Regions from separate parts of the Rossellomorea sp. FS2 genome, predicted to be linked through region 1. Evidence: riboswitches for the same ligand, from Rfam matches in the RefSeq annotation. Region 1 holds a riboswitch; the other holds the start of a gene.
The links. A riboswitch is a leader RNA that binds a small molecule or an ion and turns the genes downstream of it on or off. The one in region 1 is predicted to bind cyclic di-GMP.

Region 1 (3,341 bases):
TCCCCGATCGAGATCGACGGCATGCACATCTGTATTCACGATGCGCGCAATCGGAATCGTCAGAAACCCTGTGCCACAGCCAAGGTCGGCTACATGATCCCTTTCATTCAACTTCAGTAGGTCCAGCAGCTCTTCTGGCGTAATCGGTTGTATTTCGGCAGACATGGGGACTCCTCCTTTAGCATGAAGATATCCCTAGCTTGCCCCTCATATGAATTATTACAGATGGAGGCGAAAAATCAACCCGGATCAACGCAAAAAGATCCCATGAATGGGATCTTTTTGTGAACGTACGTTGGGTTGTGGCGGGATGAAATAATATTTAAAACAAAATCATTCCGATTTAAACCATATAGAAAGGGATTTTACTTTTCCTCAGGTTCCATGGAGAAATAAAAGTATTGGGTATCCCCCTTGTTGAATCGGTCTGTGCAATCGATCCAGGTCATGCGGCTGAGCCGACGATCCATTTCATGATTGATTGTCTCTTCAATCCTTCTCATCGTCTGGATGAATTCACCGAATGACAGGCTGAAATGGGCTGCTGCCTGCCTGTGAGGGGCATGTTTGACCAGGAGCTGCATGAACTCCTCTGATGTGGCAGACATGCTCGCATATTCATCCTCCAGGGCCGTGACGAACTCATACATGCTTCTCTCCGGTGCCGGCAATGCCGCCACGATTTCCCTTCCGATGATTTCCATTAAATGCTCATTCATCCCAACCACTCCGATCGTCCTTACTTCATATTGTATTTTTTCATGAATCGTTCTGCGCGTCCATCCCTGTCGGTGAATTTTTCCCTGCCGGTATAGAATGGGTGACTGTCAGAGCTGATTTCTACCTTCAAGAGTGGATAGGTTTTCCCGTCTTCCCACTCCATGGTTTCATTCGACTGTTTTGTTGAGCCTGTCAGGAAGGTGAATCCGCTGTTTGTATCCATGAACAGGACCTCTCGATACTCTGGATGTATGTTCGTTTTCATGTTTCTTCCTCCTTACCAGCTTGATTTTTTGACGCCAGGGATCTGACCCTTATGTGCATATTCCCGGAAGGCAATCCGTGACATGTTGAATTTCCTCATATACGCCCGCGGTCTGCCGGTCACTTCACAACGGCTTTTGAGCCTGGTGGGGGATGAATCCCTCGGCAGCTTGGCAAGGGCCGCAAAATCTCCCTTTTCTTTCAATTCCCTGCGGAGTTCCGCGTATCTTTCCACCATTTCACGGCGTTTCTTTTCTTTGACCACTTTTGACTTCTTGGCCATGTCTTCACCTCTACTTCTTATATTCGTCGAATCAACAAATCGTAATCATTACGTTTTATAACGTATGACTATATTAAACCACATCATTTTATGAAATGCAACCACCCTGCTTCGCACATGAAAAAGACCCCTTCCACTAAGAGAACGGGTCCATCTGCACAGGTCCATCAGTCATCAATGAACCAGCGAATCTTCATTTTCCAAGTATTCCTTCAGGGCATCCAGAATCAGGATCAAGTAAGAGGTCGAGTTTCCTCCCCTCTGGTCGATGAGGCGGATATCTTGTACAATCCGTTTGACTTCTTTCAATTCGAGCGTTTGGACAAGGATGTCGCTGACCTGTTCTGCTGAGTAGTTACCAAGATAGGTTTGCTTGAGGGTGGTGCGGCTTCTTCTGCAGAAGCTCTTCAGTAGCCTTCTAGCTTCATGTGCCTTGAGCGTTTCCATGTTTTCACCTCGCAAATGAAAATCGTATGTACCATAAAAAAAGCCTGCCAAAAAAGAATGGCAGGATTAAATGCTTGGCATTTAATGGTCATTCCTTTTCGGTAACCCGGCGATCGTAGTTTTTCCAAACCTTAGACCCGTGGCTTTGCGTCCCGGCCTTTCAACCGGTTTGCCTTTATCGAAGAAATTCGCTGGCTGGCTTTCCTATTACTAGGTATTAAAACAATTATACTAGAAAACGTAATGCTTGAAAACAGAGAGTTCATATATGTTCTAAAATAGACATTTTTTCACTCTGTGACCACTCTTTAGCAGGTACAAGCAACTACTTGAGGCTACTCCATCAACTTCGCAATCGGTTTTGATACGAAAAGGACGATGACCCCAAGGACAATCGTGACGATCCCGATCAAACCGAAGATATCGAAATATCCAAGAGACTGGGTATAAGTGGCGAGTACACTTGCCAGCTTATTGGCTACGGCAGAACTTGCAAGCCATACGCCCATGAGTACCGACGTCAATTTGAGCGGAGACAGTCTGCTGACCATGGATAGACCGACAGGTGAAATCATCAGTTCCGCCAATGTATGAAGGAAGTAGGTGAAAACCATGAACAGCATGTTCACCCTCACCTGTGAATCATCGCCGACCATCACAACAGCCGGGATCAGGACAAGGAATCCGAGTCCAACGGTGATAAGACCCATTCCCATTTTAGTCGGCGTCTTGAAATCACCGTTTTTCGTCTGGGAAAGCTTGAACCACAGCATGGACATGACCGGTGCCAGCAACATGATGAACAGTGAGTTCAGTGACTGGAACCATTCTGTCGGAATAATGAAATCCCCGAGATGGCGGTCGATGTTTTCTTCTGTGAACAAGGTAAGTGAGCTTCCTGCCTGCTCAAATGCCGTCCAGAACGCGATGGTGATCACGGCCAGGATGACGATAGCAATCGTACGGCGCACTTCCTGCTTCGTCAGGGGTGCCTTGCTGACGGCCTGTGTGTGCTGCTGTACTTTCTTGGCTGATTCTTTACCGATATCCCCAAGGTATTTGTTCCCCAGCGCATTGAATAGCACCTGACCGACGACCATACCGATCGCGGCTGTCAGGAAACCATATCTGTAGTCCATGAGACCGACCACAAGTGGCGCGACGAACGCCCCCAGGTTTACACCCATGTAGAAGATGGTGAACGCGCCATCCCGTTTCGGGTCATTGATATGATAAAGTTCGCCGACGATGGTCGAGATATTCGGCTTGAAGAATCCATTACCGATGATCAAAAGGGCAAGACCCAAGTAAAGGGCCCCCATGCTTTGATGAAGGAAGATCGAGAAGTTCCCGAGTGCCATGAGGACTCCACCGATGGTGATGGCCGTCCGCCGTGGCAGGAACCGGTCCGTCAGATAACCCCCGATGATCGGGGTGAGATATACCGCAGAGGTGAATGTACCGTACAAACTGATGGCGGTCGTCTTATCGGTGCCCAATCCTCCGTTGACGGCTGTAGCAGTAAGATAAAGAACAAGGATGGCCCTCATCCCATAATAACTGAATCGTTCCCACGCTTCTGTTGCAAATAGAAGATAAAGTCCAGGAGGATGCTTCTTTCTGAACT
Region 2 (3,341 bases), on a different contig from region 1:
AGGCCACCCCACCGGGTGGCCTGTTTTTTTGCATAAAAAATCCGGTCTTCGTGGAAGACCGGTCTACAGTAGGAGAGATTGAGGAGTTGATTGATTCTTTATATGAAGTCTTACAGAGGTTGGTGTTGCGAGGTTCAAGCGTATAGGTTGGTGATAAGTAAAAGGGTGTATTGGGGATTCTTAAGATGAGGGGATCAAGGAAGGGCCCGCATATTCATAACCCTGTTCAAGGGCGGTGATCCGCTGGGATAGATAAAAGTTCTCTACATTGGTGCGCGCTACTTTCTTGATGAGGTCTTCGTTCAACTGCTCCAAACGATCGATTCGTATTTCCAGCTCTTTCATACCTTCTTCTCCTCTTCATCAAAATGGGATTTCAATCGCTTCCTTCCTTGTTTCTTCGGGAGGCTTGCTGTCGAGGAAACGGACGTTCTCGGCTACCACTTCCGTTACATATGTGCGCTTTCCCGTTTCATTTTCGTAGGATCTCGTCTGGATCCTTCCTGTCACTCCGATAACCGACCCCTTCCGGCAGTATTTCTCCGTATTATCCGCCGCCCGGTTCCATAGCGTGCAGAGGACAAAATCCGTATCGATCTGCCCCTGCTGATTCTTGAATTGTCGGTTCACGGCCACGGTCACATTGAGGACCGATTTCCCTTCAAGGGTCTTCCTGGACTCGGGGTCCTTGGTCAGCCTGCCAACAAGCGTCACTTGATTGATCACATGTTTAACTCCTTTCTTCTGAAATTGTTATCATCATAGCCCCTCCCTGCACTCTTGTAAAATCGTCAATTTAGCAAATTCATAGGGGCATTAAAGAGAATAACAGGAGTTTCTCCTAGGGAAACTCCCTTTTTCCAGGTGAAATCCACCGTGAAAATGCAAAATTCACCTCTAGCGTGATTTTTCTCGTTGGCGAATTGAATTAGGGGTGTGCTCCTTCATATGATATAATTTTTAAAAACCCTTAAGGAGGTTCGGTGATGAAAACATTCAAGGTGGTTTCGCTGCAGGTAGTGCAAAACGAAGAACTCATGGATTTTGATATCGTCGATGGCCTGATCATCAATAAAGAAGATGGAAAGAAAACGTGGCTCGTAGAAACCCTCCTGACCAAAGATCATATTGAATTCTTCCAAGAGGCCCAGCAAAAAAGCGAGGAGCTTGAGATCCAGGTCGTCATCTCCCATAAAGAAAATGATCCTGCCGCCTTCATGACATCGATCAGATGCATCAAAGAGCTCGGCGGGAACATCAGCATCATGTTTGAAGGAAAGCTGAAAAAGCAGAAGAATGAATACGCCGAACTCCTGTTGGACGATTTGATTCAAAAAGGGATGTCAGGCGAAGAGCTCCTGCGTGCATTCAGGGATAAAATGGTGGAAAAACCGCGGATTCCTGCCAGCTCAAAGGCCGGTACCTCATAAACATACACAATTATGTAAAAACAAATAGAGCCTTTCTCTGTATTTTGCTATACTAATAACAACGAGAACGAAAACCCTCAGGCAGGTGAGCTCATTGATCGGAGAACGAGTAAGGAAATATCGCACGGAAAAAAAGATGTCCATGACGGAACTGGCTGATCGGGCAGGCGTCGCCAAGTCCTATCTAAGCTCCATTGAGCGAAACCTTCAACAGAATCCCTCGGTACAGTTCCTGGAAAAAGTGTCGGCGGCACTTGGAATTTCCATGGATGCCCTTCTCCATGATGCACCAGAAGAAACACCACTGGACTATGAATGGATGAAAATCACCGAAGAAGCCATGGATTCCGGTATTACGAAAGAACAATTCCGGGAATTCATCGAGTTCAATAAATGGAAGCTTGGACAAAAATAAAGTCTTGAGAATCATCTATTCTCAAGACTTTATTCATCGGAATGATTTCTCAAGAGACTCACCCAATGCTTTGATATTGTTTATGTGAACGCTCTGTCTGTGGTGCTTCAAGAAATTCCTTGACCTCCCTCAGCGTAATCCCTGCTGTTTTTGCCTCTTTCATCAACTCTACCCATTCTTGATCCAATTCTCGATTAACCATTTCATTCCCTCCCAAAATACATGAATGTATTTCAGGCAATCCAGCCGTCCTAGTATTCGATACGCTCCTGCTGACGGGAATCCTTGCGCATACGTCCAACCTTAGACCTGTGACTTTGCGTCCCTGCCTTTCAACAGGTTTGCCTTTATCTGATTACCTGACTGTGGATGTAATACCATTATAATCCTTATATGTGGAAGAAGATGTTGGATTTTGTCGGCTCAGTAAAATTCTTTACCCTAAATTCCATCAAAATAACCACTTTTACACACTATTCAGAAAATTTTTAATTTTGTTGTTTTTCCTTGTCGAATCTACAGTCTGAGAAATTTCCCTGAAACTTACGGGAGGTTTGACTGGAAGATCCGTCAGGTCGTATCCGCACGCAGGGCAGATCCACTCCCCGCTCTCGGCACTGCTGAAAGATGGACGCGTACAGCGGCTACAATCTTTTTTAAACATAACCTTCACCCCGTACTCTCAGATTTTCGTTTCATCAGAACATTACACGCCAGGATGATGATTCCCGTCGCCATAAGCAGACCCCCGATCAACAGCCATCGGTAAAGATCCGTTCCGGTGTTCGGCAGGAAACCTGTCGGTGAGGGTCCGCCTCCCGTAGAGACCGCCGTTCCACCGTTCGTCCCTTCAACATCCTTCAGACCCGTGTCAGGAGATAAGAATGAGGAGGCCTGCACCTGGATCTCAAATCGTGCCGCGGTTCCTTGGAACTCGTTGCCCAGCTCATAGGGCATTTTAACAATGAAGATCAGTTCATCCGCTGAGCCCTGCGCCAGCTCCCTTGCTTTGAAGGATGAGGCATCCTTCAATTTCCCATCGAACAGAGTCGTTTTGCCACGTAGCATCGTCAAATCCAATTCGTTGTATAGAACATCCGTCTCCGATAGATTAACCACAGCAAGCGTGTAGGTGATATCTTCATCCCCATTATTTCGGACGGTAAGCGAACGTTCTACCCAGTCGCCTGGTTTTGCGTTTTCGATATTGAACAGATAAGGGCCACCTGGTTCAATTGAAATTCCCGGTCCTTCCCCATGGGCAGTCGATAGATGGAAGAACCCGAACAAAAGGGGAAAGAGAATAAAAGAGAGCAGCCGATGCTTCATCATATCCATTCCTTTTTATCAGAGATCGGAACAAAATAGATTGTTCGTTTTAATGAACACTTAAGTGTAGTATACGATTTAAAGGAACCCACTCAAAACATCATATGAACCGATTTAGGGTAATTATTCCATTCATACCGTCTTTATACTCGTCCTCCCGCTTGTTT

Region 2: it holds a riboswitch for cyclic di-GMP, as region 1 does, so the genes downstream of both, ACNA6I_RS20420 (anti-repressor SinI family protein) here and ACNA6I_RS17100 (hypothetical protein) in region 1, are expected to answer to the same signal.

The regions. Positions count from the first base shown of each region.
Region 1 is NZ_JBLRVS010000005.1:135,902-139,242, reverse strand. It holds gene ACNA6I_RS17120 (class I SAM-dependent methyltransferase) at 1-165, opposite strand, end outside; gene ACNA6I_RS17115 (hypothetical protein) at 366-719, opposite strand; gene ACNA6I_RS17110 (type B 50S ribosomal protein L31) at 740-985, opposite strand; gene rpsN (30S ribosomal protein S14) at 998-1,267, opposite strand; gene ACNA6I_RS17100 (hypothetical protein) at 1,442-1,714, opposite strand; cyclic di-GMP riboswitch class I at 1,812-1,898, opposite strand; gene ACNA6I_RS17095 (peptide MFS transporter) at 2,050-3,341, opposite strand, start outside.
Region 2 is NZ_JBLRVS010000007.1:212,079-215,419, forward strand. It holds gene ACNA6I_RS20400 (hypothetical protein) at 181-345, opposite strand; gene ACNA6I_RS20405 (single-stranded DNA-binding protein) at 364-726, opposite strand; gene ACNA6I_RS20410 (YwpF-like family protein) at 987-1,430, shown strand; gene ACNA6I_RS20415 (helix-turn-helix domain-containing protein) at 1,525-1,845, shown strand; gene ACNA6I_RS20420 (anti-repressor SinI family protein) at 1,904-2,047, opposite strand; cyclic di-GMP riboswitch class I at 2,079-2,201, opposite strand; gene ACNA6I_RS20425 (LPXTG cell wall anchor domain-containing protein) at 2,515-3,177, opposite strand.